One region of the uncultured Rummeliibacillus sp. genome, then DNA from elsewhere that is predicted to be linked to it. Evidence: riboswitches for the same ligand, from Rfam matches in the RefSeq annotation. Region 1 holds a riboswitch; each other region holds the start of a gene.
The links. A riboswitch is a leader RNA that binds a small molecule or an ion and turns the genes downstream of it on or off. The one in region 1 is predicted to bind cobalamin.

Region 1 (4,341 bases):
TTGTAGTAATAGCAAGGAAGCTTACCATTCACAGCAGAAAGCTTCCTCTATTATAGAAAAATATATTAATTCGACTTATTCTTTTAAAACATAAGCTGCTAATACACTTTGAATTTTATAAATATCTGATTGTTTAGTGAACCTCTTCTCGATTGGTTCACCACTATTAGACAACCAAATTTTTAGTTCTGCTTCAAAATCAAAAGTACCAGCTGTCTCAATGGAGAAGTGTACTACGCTTCTATAAGGAATAGAGTGATATTCTATTTTCTTTCCTGTTACCCCTTGTTTATCAATCAATATTAATCGTTTATCTGTAAAAACAAAGAGGTCTCTAATTAACTTATATGCTTGCTCAACTTTTTCATTTTTCGCAATTAGATCTTTTATCTCAGAATGAATAATTTCTTTGCTTACTTCTGTCGCATTCCCCATCAAATTATCAAATAATCCCAGTATAGCTCCTCCTGTTCATATAAAATGAAACTTCTATAATCGGTTAATGCGAGAAAAAATATATGCAGATTAGATATCTGTACAATAATATATGCTGAAATTTCATTATTCTACAACTTGTGAATTTTTACTTACATACTTCAGCAATTCATAGAGTAATACCGGCATTTCCTCAAATGCACTTTTAACATGTAAACGTTCCGAAATTTGATGTGCATCTTTCCCAAACGGCCCCACATTAAGGACTGGAGCTGAAAACTTCGACATTTCTTCAAATGGAATATCATACGTTTCTCCCCAAACTGGTGAATTTTTTTCATATGTCTTCCAATCCTTAACAGCTTGAAATTGACAGTAACTCAAATCACAAATCCCATTAAAATAATGGATTTGTTCAAGAGGAATATTGAACTTTTTTGCTTCTTCAAGGAGTAAGGAAACCGCGCCTTGTATCAGGGAATCTTCTGATGAATTTACAGGTGGATAATATGGTGGTGCAAACAGTAATACTACAGCTGGCGCTAATTCTTGGCAGCGTATCATCAATTGATCTGCAATTCGTAATGACTTTTCACGATCGTCAAATGTGTCATTCGATAATATAGATTCCTTTAATTCTTTTACCTGCTTTATACCCATTTTATTAACTGCATACGTATATAATTCTTCAAATCGAACTACACGAATCTTGCCAATTGTTGAAACGCCTTGTTTCTTACAGATTACCTCGTAACGTGTTTGACACTTTCTCATAGCCTCTTTCGCTACTTCTTCGAATAAGTTCATGATTTCTCCGGCACTCCGCTTCATGAGGAAAACATTGAACATCGAAATGGCACGATAGGGTGTCTGTGTAGAATATTGTTCTTTTAGATCGGTTAACTTCAGCGAAACTGGAAGAGGGGTTTGTTCACCAAAGTCTTCTTCTAGAAATTTTTCATTCCATTCCATTTCTGCTGTTAGAAAAGCACTCATAAAAGGTGCAGTCATCCCTTTTAAAGGTTCTCCTACATGCGTCTCTTTCCCATAGAAAAGTGCTGCAGGCATAATCTTTCCAATTGAACCAGAGTAAACATATTCTTTTAAATCAGTTGGACCTTGAGAAAAAGAAGGTTCACTATTTAAAAATAATTTAATCTTCAAATTTTCTTTTTCTTGTAATTCTGATATAAGTTTCACTGCTTGTCGCATGCCTGCTGAATTGACTTCTTCATCAGGTACAGTAACAATTAGTAGATTAATAGGCCATTTTTCCGCAATAGCTCTTTCAATGATTTGCATATGTAGTGCTAAGCCGATTTTCATATCCATTACCCCTCGGCCAAATAAGTAATCCCCACTTACTAAATCTTTTTTGGCAGATTCGTTTAGCATACTTGGATCTGCCTTAAAAGCATTCGTTAACACTTCAGGCATAGTTGCTATAGGAATAAATGAACTGTACTCTTCAATTTGTACTGTATCAAAATGACTAATTAAAACTACAGTTTCATTTACATGTGAATTTTTGTATAATGCTGAAACAACTTGTCTCCCGCGGTCAACATCACAAAGTTTTAGATAAGATGGGTTTTCCTTAAAGTATTGAAGTTGCTGTAATTTTGCTTTTAGTTTACTTGAAAATAGTTGTTCCCCTTTTGTCATTGTCTGACTTTCCCAACTGACAAGCTCACAAAGGAGCGAACGTAATTTCTCTGGTGTATTCCACATCATTCTTCCCACCATCCTTTGGCATTATTAAATAGCATCTCCTATAAATAGGTAATCTTATATTTTGAATATACGTAAGTTTTTATATATAGTCAATGTATTAAAACCTAACATATTAAAAAATTCCTTTAACAAAATTATCAATCAAACAAAATAATATAAAAAGCGCATTTATTTTTTATTTAAATGTCAGGTAAAATAACATAAATCGGAATATAAAACTAAAAAGCGCATGGAAACAATCTTCTATGTTTTCATGCGCTTAACTATATTATTATTTCTAAAAAAGCCTATAAAATTTAAAATTTCAAAAAGTACTCAAATTAATAACTTCCTATTATTTCATGTTTAACATTTAAATAAGCGTAGTTAATATTTAAATACTGTTCACAATTTTCTTCTATCAATTCTCGTGTAATCTCTTTCAAAGACATTGATTTAGAAGTCCCAACAGATATCATTAGTTGCTGCTTCATCTTTTGTTCATACATGGTGACAATTTCATGATTCATCGTTTTCTCTCCTTTTCTCATAAAAAAACACATCCGTCAACATTTAGAAGGATGTGTTATGAAAAACTTGCTCTCTTATACGACTTCGACCATAGCAAAATAAGCCCTCTAAAAAAGGGAGAACTTTGCGGTTTTGTCGTACAATGAGCATGCAGAAGATATTCTGTCACACTCTACACCTCCTATCCTCGTAGGTTATATGGCTGTACTCGAAAAAAGGCAGGTCTCCTGGCTTATCTTCTCTGCTCATCGCACCTTCCCGTTTTGACAGTGGTTTTTGCGATTTGCTCTGAATTACAGTTGCGGGACAGCGTCGGATTCTCACCGATCTTCCCTTTTAAACAAATCAAAAAATGATTTGTACCCTTTTTCTTCTTATTCCGTTTCTCTCATTATAACATATTGTTATTAGTAGATTATATAATCTATCTTTATCACAAAAAAAGAAACTTCTATTTAAAATCTCATAGAAATTTCTTTTAATTTTTTATATATTTGCTACTAGTTCACTTTCAATCAACCATTTATGATTTTTCACTTCATTCCCACCAGTAGTTGGCTTATAGTTGACCATGTAAACTGTTGTGTGAATTCCAGATTCAATTGTAGCAATAGCACCCTTCATACCTGGCAAATGGTCTGCATCAAGGGTCACTTTCGCTCCTGGTTGTAGAATTTTACCGGCTGCTTTTTTTATTTCTTCTTGAATCACCCATTTGTGATTTTTGACTTCTTTTCCACCAGTAGTTGGTTTATAACTGACTGAGTAGGCATTAGTCTCATATGCACCAACAATCGTTCCTTTTGCTCCATTCATGCCAACCATATGATTGGCTTGAACGATTACTTGACTTCCTACTGGATACGTTGGATTTTTAGCTTTTTTAATATCTCCTAAAACTACACCAGAATTGTTATGATTCATATGATTATTTTCTTCTGTTACAGTTTGTTTGTCATCTAAATTTAAATTATCATCAGGAGCTATATCCACATTTTTGTTTACATCAATATTTTCTCCCTTTAAAACATTGCCACAGCCAGATAATGTGATTAACGCTGTGAATACAAAGATGATTATTTTCATTTTGTTTTTCATGCTGTTTCCTCCAAGTTTCACTTATATGTTCACGCAATATCGGACTTATACTCTTTGAGAAAAGTATTCCCGATATTCCATTCTTTAAACAATAGAAGAACGCAATAAAAAAATTTATAGAGAAAAAATTCTAATTTCTATCAATCATGTTCCAATATTAATTCTATTTGTGCAATAATTTCTATACCATGTATCGCTTGAGTTGCTAGTCGATCAGCTTCTACATTCAACTTTCGAGATACATGCTCATATTCTGCTTGGATGCCTAGTTCTTTTAACTTATTATCAATTCTGTCAGCCCAACTCATTAACTCTGGTTCTAGTACTGCCCATTCACCACTCATTTGGTTAATAACGACTTGCGAATCACCGATAAATCGAACATTCGTATTCTTAACATTTAATAATTCTAATTCTGTAATACTTAGTTGAAGTGCTGCATATTCGGATTCGTTATTCGATTTCAACCCTACTGTTTGTGCATTTTTTCTAACCCGAAACGGCTTGCCATTTTGCTCAAAATAGATGGCACAACCTAAACCTGATATAGTCGTTTCTCTATCA
Region 2 (4,341 bases), on a different contig from region 1:
ATTGATATTGCAGGACCTGGTTTTATGAATATTATTTTACGCAAAGATTACTTAGCTGAAGTAGTGACAACAGTTCTTGAACAAGGTTCTAACTATGGACGTACAGATGCCGGTAAAGGTGAAAAAGTTCAAGTAGAATTCGTCTCTGCTAACCCAACTGGTGACCTTCACTTAGGTCACGCTCGTGGTGCTTCTGTTGGTGATTCTTTATGTAATGTTTTAGATTTCGCAGGATTCAATGTATCACGTGAATATTACATTAATGATGCAGGTAACCAAATCACAAAATTAGCAAAATCTCTAGAAGCGCGTTATCGTGAAGCGCTAGGTTTAGATTTTGATATGCCTGAAGATGGCTACCATGGTAAAGATATCATTATCATTGCAAAAGAACTTTCTGCTGAATACGGTAAAGACGTATTAGAAAAATCTGATGAAGAACGTTTTGAATTCTTCCGTGAACATGGATTGAAACATGAATTCGGTAAACTTCAAAAAGACTTAAAAGACTTCCGTGTAGATTTTGATGTTTGGTTCTCTGAAACTTCTTTATACAAAGAAGGAAAAGTTCAAACTGCATTACAAAAACTAAAAGAAAACGGTCATGTATTTGAACAAGACGGCGCAACATGGTTCCGTTCTACTACATTTGGTGATGACAAAGACCGCGTATTGATCAAAACTGATGGTTCTTACACATATTTAACTCCTGATATCGCATATCACGAAGATAAATTACGTCGTGGTTTCGATAAGCTTATCAACATTTGGGGAGCTGACCACCACGGTTACATTCCACGTATGAAAGCGGCTATCGAAGCACTTGGTTATGATCGTGATACATTAGAAGTAGAAGTAATTCAAATGGTAAACCTTCTACGTGATGGTGAAAAAGTTAAAATGTCTAAACGTACTGGTAACGCAGTAACTCTTCGCGAACTTGTAGAAGAAGTAGGTTTAGATGCTGTTCGTTATAACTTTGCAATGCGTGCAGGCGATACTCATTTAGACTTTGATTTAGACTTAGCTGTAAAACAATCAAACGAAAACCCAGTGTACTATGCACAATATGCACATGCACGTATTTGCTCAATCTTACGTCAAGCATCAGAAAAAGGCTTTGCAGCTTCAACTGAACATCTTGATACATTATCATCTGAAAAAGACATTGAAGTATTGAAAAAAGTTGGAGACTTCCCACAAGTCGTAGCGGATGCTGCTCGTGTACGTGCGCCACACCGTATCGCTAACTACATCCAAGAACTTGCTGCAACATTCCACAGTTTCTATAATGCAGAAAAAGTTTTAGATGAAGAAAACAAAGAACGCTCTGAAGCACGTATCGCATTAATCACAGCAGTACGTACAACATTAGCAAACGCACTAAAACTAATAGGCGTATCAGCACCAGAAAAAATGTAATATTAAGTGCTGAGGGCGCTCGTTCAGCTGCGACAAGCGCTGGAGGGCTCGAATCGAAAGCATGTTTTCAGCTTTCGACCGAGAGACCGAAGCGACTCGAGCAGCTAGCGCCCGAAGCCGGATAAAGTTAAATGCTGAACGCGTCCGTTTAGCCCCGACAAGCGCTGGAAGGCCCGAATCAAAAGCATGTTTTCAGCTTTTGACCGAGGGACTGAAGCGACCTCGAGGGGCTGGCGCGAGAAGCTGGATAAAATTAAATGCTGAGGCGGCTTGCTCAGACCCGAAAATCACAAAAGCTTTCGAATCGAAAACGTCATTTCAGTTTTCGACCGAGAAAGCGTTGTGACTCGAGGGACTAGCCGCAGAAGCTGGATAATTTAATTGCTGAACGCGCTCGCTAAGAGGAAGATAGCCTAAAAGCGCGACATCGTGTCGCAACGGCTATCTGACCCATATCCTGTGGGCTCCCGATAAGCGCTGGAAGGCCCGAATCTCAAAAAATAAGCAAGGGCATCGTATATTTTGTGTGAAAATATGCGATGTCCTTTTATTTTGCTTAGCTTTTTTACGTAGGAAAGAATTAGGGGACATGTAAGCTCCATCTACTAAAATTACTCAATCGAAAGAAAAAATAAGAGATACATAGCTTCAAGTATAAAATTACCGAGAGTATAAAGTTAGGAAACTCGCGCCCTGTTTAGCACAACTCAGGCACCAATTAGCACAACTCATAAGAATTATACCCCCACTCAACAGGTCAAAACTATTCCGTAAAACTTTAATTATTTTAAGGTACCTTCCATAAAAACAAAATATTCGGTATAATGATAGACAATTCAATAGTTAAAAAAGTACGGTTCTTAACATTCGGTAAAATGTTAAGTGAAAAGGGAAATCGGTGAAAATCCGATGCGGTCCCGCCACTGTAAGTGTGAGTAACTCGTATAATTGCCACTGAAAAATTTTCGGGAAGGCACGAGAAGCGTTGAACACAAGCCAGGATACCTGCCGTATTTAAAGACACCAGTTTAACTACGAGGATAGGATGGGTGCCAGTATATTTAATATTTACTGGATTCATGATGCCTCTCGAAAAAATAGAGAGGCTTTTTATTTTGCTGAAGGAGGCACTTCGATCAATGAAAAGAATATGGCAATTAGCAATAATGCTCACAATGGTATTTGCTTTACTTGTAGGATGTGGACAAGGAGATTCGCAAAAATCATCTAGTGACAAAACAAATTCTACGCAAACAACAAAAAATACGTCTACATATCCAATGATGGTAAAAGATGCACTCGGTAACAATGTGGAATTTAAAGAAGCCCCTAAAAAGATAGTTTCTTTAGTCCCTAGTAATACAGAAATATTATTTGCGCTAGGTTTAGACGACAAAATTGTAGGTGTAACTGATAACGATAACTATCCAGAAGCTGCTACTAAAAAGGAAAAAGTGGGCGGCATGGAATATGATATTGAGAAAATACTAAGTTTAAAACCAGATGTAGTGTTTGCCCATGAATCCAATGCCAAATCAGTAGAGGCAGGATTACAACAACTAAAAGATGCAGGAATTACTGTTTTTGTAGTAAAAAATGCAACAAACTTTGAAGAAACATATAACACGATCGAACAAATTGGCCAAATTACAGACAAAGGGCAAAAAGCAGATCAAATTGTTGAAGATATGAAAGCAAAAGTACAAGAAGTTCAAGATAAAGTAGCAAATGTGAAACAACGTTCTGTTTTTGTAGAAACTTCAGATGAACCGGAAATTTATACAGCAGGTAAGGATACATTTATGCAAGAAATCTTAGACCTAGCAAATATCAAAAATGTTGTAGATGATCAATCAGGTTGGTTTAAAATCGATTCAGAGCAAATTGTTAAACGTAATCCAGATACAATGATTGTAATGGAAGATTATGTTCCGAATATCGTAGAAAAAGTAAAAAAACGTCAAGGATTCAATAGTATTACAGCAGTCAAAAATGACGCAGTTGTACAAGTGAATCAAGATTTAACAGCTCGGACAGGCCCTCGCCTTGCTGATGGTCTAGAAGAAATAGCTAAAGCAGTTTATCCAGAGGTATTTAAATGAGGAAAATAGTAGTGGGGTATATTGTAGCCATATTCATCTTGTTACTGAGTATATGGCTCGGTATATCTGTAGGTTCTGTAAAGGTACCACTAAGTACGTTATGGGATACAGAAGCTGATGAAATGGCAACAAATATTTTATGGAATATTCGTATGCCACGTGTTTTATTGGCTGGACTTGTTGGAGCAGCATTAGCAATTGCAGGTGCTGCTTTTCAAGGCTTATTAAAAAATCCACTTGCTGATCCATATACGTTAGGAGTGTCATCAGGTGCCTCAGTAGGTGCAGTGATGACGCTTTTTTTCAATATTTCAGCCCCTATTTTAGGGATATTCACTTTACCTACATTTAGCATGGTAGGAGCAATGCTATCTCTATTTGCAGTGATTGGATTTGCTAAATTAGTTGATCGTACGATGAAGATGGAAACACTTATTTTAACAGGAATAATCATGAGTTCATTTTTAAGCGCTGTTATATCATTAATGATTGCGCTAACAGGAGAAGAACTTCGACAAATAATTAGTTGGTTGATGGGAAGCGTATCGATGCGTGGGTGGCCTTATGTGAAGATGGTATGGCCATTCATCCTTATAGGGGCATTGATGTTATGGTTTAATCGCCGTGAGCTAAATGCTATGTTGTTTGGAGAAGAGAGGGCAAAGTATTTAGGTGTTAATGTGAAAAGAAGTAAACTTATGCTTCTACTTGGGGGTTCAATGTTAACTGGTTCGGCGGTCGCGGTTTCAGGAACGATTGGCTTTATCGGACTAGTTGTCCCACATATGACTAGATTACTATTTGGTGCAGATCATCG
Region 3 (4,341 bases), on a different contig from region 1:
AGCACATAATCATGTTAAAGTAAATCGTGTAGTAGATAACAAATTAATCGTCCAAGCATACTCATACGGCTCTGCTTTCTCTGATGTAGAGGTCGAAATTGATCCAAAGACAGGCGATATTATTAACAAATCTGCGGAGATTAAAACAGTATACCAAAACGACTACACACCAGATCCACAAGTATCCGCGATTATGAAAAAGTACGCGGATAAAGCTGAACCGATTAAAGCACAGGAAGTTGGTGCTTCAACAACATTCCTTGAAAAAGGATATCCAACTGTTACAAGGAAAAACAGTGATATAGCTTTAGGAAATTTAATCGCTGATGGTATGAAAAATGCTATGAATGCAGATTTTGCCTTAATGAATGGCGGTGGAGTGCGCGCTCCATTAAATGCTGGTAAAGTTACTTTCGGCGACTTATTTGCCATTCAACCATTTGGCAATGTTCTTAATAAAGTTAAACTCAGTGGCGCGGACTTACGCGTTATACTAGATGAACAAATTACTGCAAGAGGTCTTGATTATCATGTTTCTGGCTTCAAATACACTTACACGTATGACGATACAACAAAAGCCGGAAAAGTAGTCGATATTATTTTGCCAGACGGCAGTAAAATTGACCCAACAAAAGAATACACAGTTGTCGTAAACAACTATATGTATGGTAATATCGATACTAGTTTTGGTGCACTTTCTAAAGACATGGAAGTTGGACCAACTGACTTAGATGCAACAGTTGAATTTGTAAAAACATTATCTTCTCCATTCGAGTATAAAGTGGAAGGAAGAATTCAACGAGTAAATTAATATTTTAGATTAAGAGATTTAAAGGCCGAGGCTGTTCCATTACGGGATAGCCTTTTTTGCAACAATATGTATTTCAATGCGTCTTTCAATCCTGTTGAATTAGAAAAGCTGCCTTGTTCTATACAAAGGCAGCTTTCAGGCATTCAATGCTAATCACGAGATGAAATTTTATATTTCCATCCCTACTTCTTCAAAGGTTGGCATGTTTTTCATCATGCTGCATGCTGCATCGATGATTGGAAAAGCTAATGCTGCTCCAGAACCTTCACCTAGACACATATCCATTTTGAGCATTGGTTCTTTGCCTAGTAGTTCACTAGCTTTTTTACCACCTGGCTCATCTGTTGCGTGAGATGTGATGAGATAATCCTTCACTTTCGGTTCAATCGTTGTGGCGATAAGTGCGGAAGCTGTTGAAATATAGCCATCAACGACTACTGGTACTCGATTGGCAGCTGCTGCAAGCATAACCCCTGCCATACCACCAATTTCTAATCCTCCAACTTTTGCTAGTATATCGATTGCATCAGTTGAATCTGGTTGATTTGTTGCAATGGCATTTCGAATCACTTCTATTTTACGGGCTAAACCGCCATGTCCGAGACCTGCCCCTCTACCTGTAATTTCTTTTGGATCACAACCCGCCAATACCGATAATATAGCAGTACTTGGTGTTGTATTACTAATACCCATTTCACCTGTTCCTAACAAATTCACCCCATTTTGAATTTCTGCATTGGCAATTTCAATCCCTACTTCTAATGATTGAATGGCTTCTTCTTTTGTCATAGCTGGCCCTTTTGTAAAATTGGCAGTACCTCTTCTAATTTTACGATTAATCACGCCAGCATCAGTCGGAATATCCACTTTTACACCAACGTCAACAGTGACAATTTTTGCGTTTGAAACTTTTGCAATAGTCCCTACCCCTGTGATTCCTTTTGCAATATTAAGAGTTTGCGCAAATGTTACTTCTTGTGGATTACTTGTAACGCCTTCTTCGTAAACACCGTGATCTGCAGCCATTACAATAATCGCTTTTTGATCAATCGCTGGGAAAAGTTCTCCTGTAATCCCTGATAATTGTATAGCTAGACTTTCTAATTTGCCAAGACTATTAGGTGGTTTAATCAAATTATCCACTCTTTGTCTTGCCTTTGCCATCATTTCTCCATCAAGGTCTTTAATTTTCCCAACAGTTTGTTTTAGTAAGTTCATTTTTCATCTCTCCCGAATAAAATTAAAAGCCTGCAGTTTATTTGTATTACAAATAAACCGCAGACTTTTCCATCATCTGTGTCAACAAGTATCAAGGCAGGTCTCCTGGCTCAGGGTCTACATTTGAATAGGCCTTCCCAGACATTGTCCAGTGGCATTTTCGTTCAAACTTTCCTCTACAGTGGTGGGTCCGCTGAAGATTTTCACTTCATTCCCTATTCTCCTTTTGTAAAAGGCACCTTGTACTTTTATTGAATTTTCTATCATTATGATACTCGTAGAATGTTTGTAAATCAATATTTTTTAGAAAATATTATGTTATCCGAGTTATAATTTATTAGTTTTTTTCACAAGGCTTGAAATATATTATGTCTGCAACTTTTATAGCTCTTCCACTAACTGATTTGTTGAGATGGTCGTTGAACATCTTTCGGCTGCATATCGAATTGCCATTTGGTGATCTTCTCTTGTGAAATCTGCAACAGCATCTTTTACAAAGAATGGTTTTATATCATACATAAAAGCATCTGCTGCTGTTAGTAAACAGCCAATATGTGCATATACCCCACAGATAATAAGCTGATCTCTTCCCCAAGTTTTCATCAAATCTTGTAATTCACTTTTTTTGAATGCACTATAACGCCATTTAGTTAACACCATATCATTATCACTTGGAGAAAGTTGAGAAATAATAGCTGTTTGTTCTTTCTTTTCTTCAAGACCGGTGCCCCAAAAATCCGTTAGAAGTGCACGATCTTCAGCCTTTTGGTTTCCAGGTTGAGCAGTGTAAATAATCGGTATTTTTAGTGATTCACATTTTTCTTTTATTTTTTTAATATTTGCAATTAACTCAGGTATAGGTGATTGCTGTTGATCATAATAGTTAAGAAAGTATTGTTGCATATCATGTATAAGTAAAACTGCCTTGTCAGCTTGTGGTTTCCAGTGAACTTTATTTTCTATATCAGATTTCGGCATTTCATATGATTTAATCTTTGGTATTGACAATATAAACACTCCCCTATATATAGATAAATTTCTAGATTCAAACCATGACTATTAAATTTCTTCCTTTTGTATCCCCATTGCATGTAGCATCGTTTGGAATTTTGCTCCCGTTTCATTCTTTTCATCTTGTGGTACTGAGGACTCAACAATTCCAGCTCCAGCATAAACTGTGATATGTTGTTCTTTTACTTGGGCACAACGTATTGTGACTATCCATTCACCATCACCACTAGCCTCCATATATCCTACAATCCCAGTGAAAAAGCTACGATCAAATGGCTCAATATCTTGAATCAATTGAAAAGCTTCTCTTCTTGGTTCTCCACAAACCGCTGGTGTTGGATGAAGAGCACTTGCTAGAGTTAATGAAGAAATTTGTGGATTTAAAAGTTCTCCAGAAATGACTGTTGATAGGTGAATCATTGAATCCGTATATAAAATGGAAGGATGATTTGGTACTTCTATTGTTTTAAAGAAAGGTTTTAATTCTCTACATACCATATCAACTACTACTTTATGTTCATGCAAATCTTTCTCTGAATTTAATAAGCTCTCAGCTAATTTTTGATCTTGTTCTTTGTTATGTGTTCTTTTTCTAGATCCCGCTAGAGGATTAGCGATTACGGTATTGCCACTTTTGCGTATTAGAAGCTCTGGACTAGCCCCTACAAGTGTAGCTACCTCTTTATCCCCCGTATTTATAGCAAAGGTGTATCCTTTTGTATTGCTTTTCGCTAAAGACTCAATCAATAAAGGTACACTTACTTTTCCTTCAGATGAAATGTCTAATGTTCTAGCGAGTACCACTTTTTTAAGGGTTGTTTCATGAATATGTTGAACTGATTGTTGGACCATTTTTTCAAAAGTTTTGCCGGAAGGTACTTGTTCAATTCTTTTTGCACCTTTCATACATGGCGAAACAGTCAACTCCTTATTTAACGATTTGCTATCAAATATTAACGTTTCTTTCGGCACTATTAAAGCTGGTTGTCTTGTCGTATCAAAAGGTATAGCACCAATAACTACCGGCTTTTCCTCTCCATTTTCAACAATGGTGGACAGCGCATTTTGAATAGCTGATTCCAAATCATTAAAAGTACAAGGCTCATCTACTTTAATCTTCTTCTTACATCCTCTACCCAAAATTGTTTTAATCGGTGTCTTTAAAAAGCTATCTCCTTCTTGATAGGATCTAATAAGTTCTGATAATTCCTTCTTTTCTTTGGTCACTTTCATATACCGCTCCTCCTTATGCATTGGCCCCTAATGTAGCTCCACCATCAACGACAATGTTGCTCATAGTA

Region 2: it holds a riboswitch for cobalamin, as region 1 does, so the genes downstream of both, Q0977_RS06035 (ABC transporter substrate-binding protein) here and Q0977_RS11540 (hypothetical protein) in region 1, are expected to answer to the same signal.
Region 3: it holds a riboswitch for cobalamin, as region 1 does, so the genes downstream of both, cobT (nicotinate-nucleotide--dimethylbenzimidazole phosphoribosyltransferase) here and Q0977_RS11540 (hypothetical protein) in region 1, are expected to answer to the same signal.

What each region holds. Positions count from the first base shown of each region.
Region 1 covers NZ_CAKQBI010000016.1:52,701-57,041, forward strand. Annotated here, with positions in the region: gene Q0977_RS11530 (PH domain-containing protein) at 76-456, opposite strand; gene Q0977_RS11535 (M20/M25/M40 family metallo-hydrolase) at 562-2,166, opposite strand; gene Q0977_RS11540 (hypothetical protein) at 2,490-2,699, opposite strand; cobalamin riboswitch at 2,879-3,061, opposite strand; gene Q0977_RS11545 (YdhK family protein) at 3,166-3,777, opposite strand; gene Q0977_RS11550 (reverse transcriptase-like protein) at 3,918-4,341, opposite strand, start outside.
Region 2 covers NZ_CAKQBI010000006.1:133,719-138,059, forward strand. Annotated here, with positions in the region: gene argS (arginine--tRNA ligase) at 1-1,422, shown strand, start outside; cobalamin riboswitch at 2,260-2,450, shown strand; gene Q0977_RS06035 (ABC transporter substrate-binding protein) at 2,562-3,524, shown strand; gene Q0977_RS06040 (iron ABC transporter permease) at 3,521-4,341, shown strand, end outside.
Region 3 covers NZ_CAKQBI010000020.1:15,671-20,011, forward strand. Annotated here, with positions in the region: gene Q0977_RS12520 (bifunctional 2',3'-cyclic-nucleotide 2'-phosphodiesterase/3'-nucleotidase) at 1-811, shown strand, start outside; gene cobT (nicotinate-nucleotide--dimethylbenzimidazole phosphoribosyltransferase) at 980-2,029, opposite strand; cobalamin riboswitch at 2,107-2,287, opposite strand; gene Q0977_RS12530 (isochorismatase family protein) at 2,411-3,046, opposite strand; gene Q0977_RS12535 (isochorismate synthase) at 3,089-4,273, opposite strand; gene Q0977_RS12540 (2,3-dihydro-2,3-dihydroxybenzoate dehydrogenase) at 4,287-4,341, opposite strand, start outside.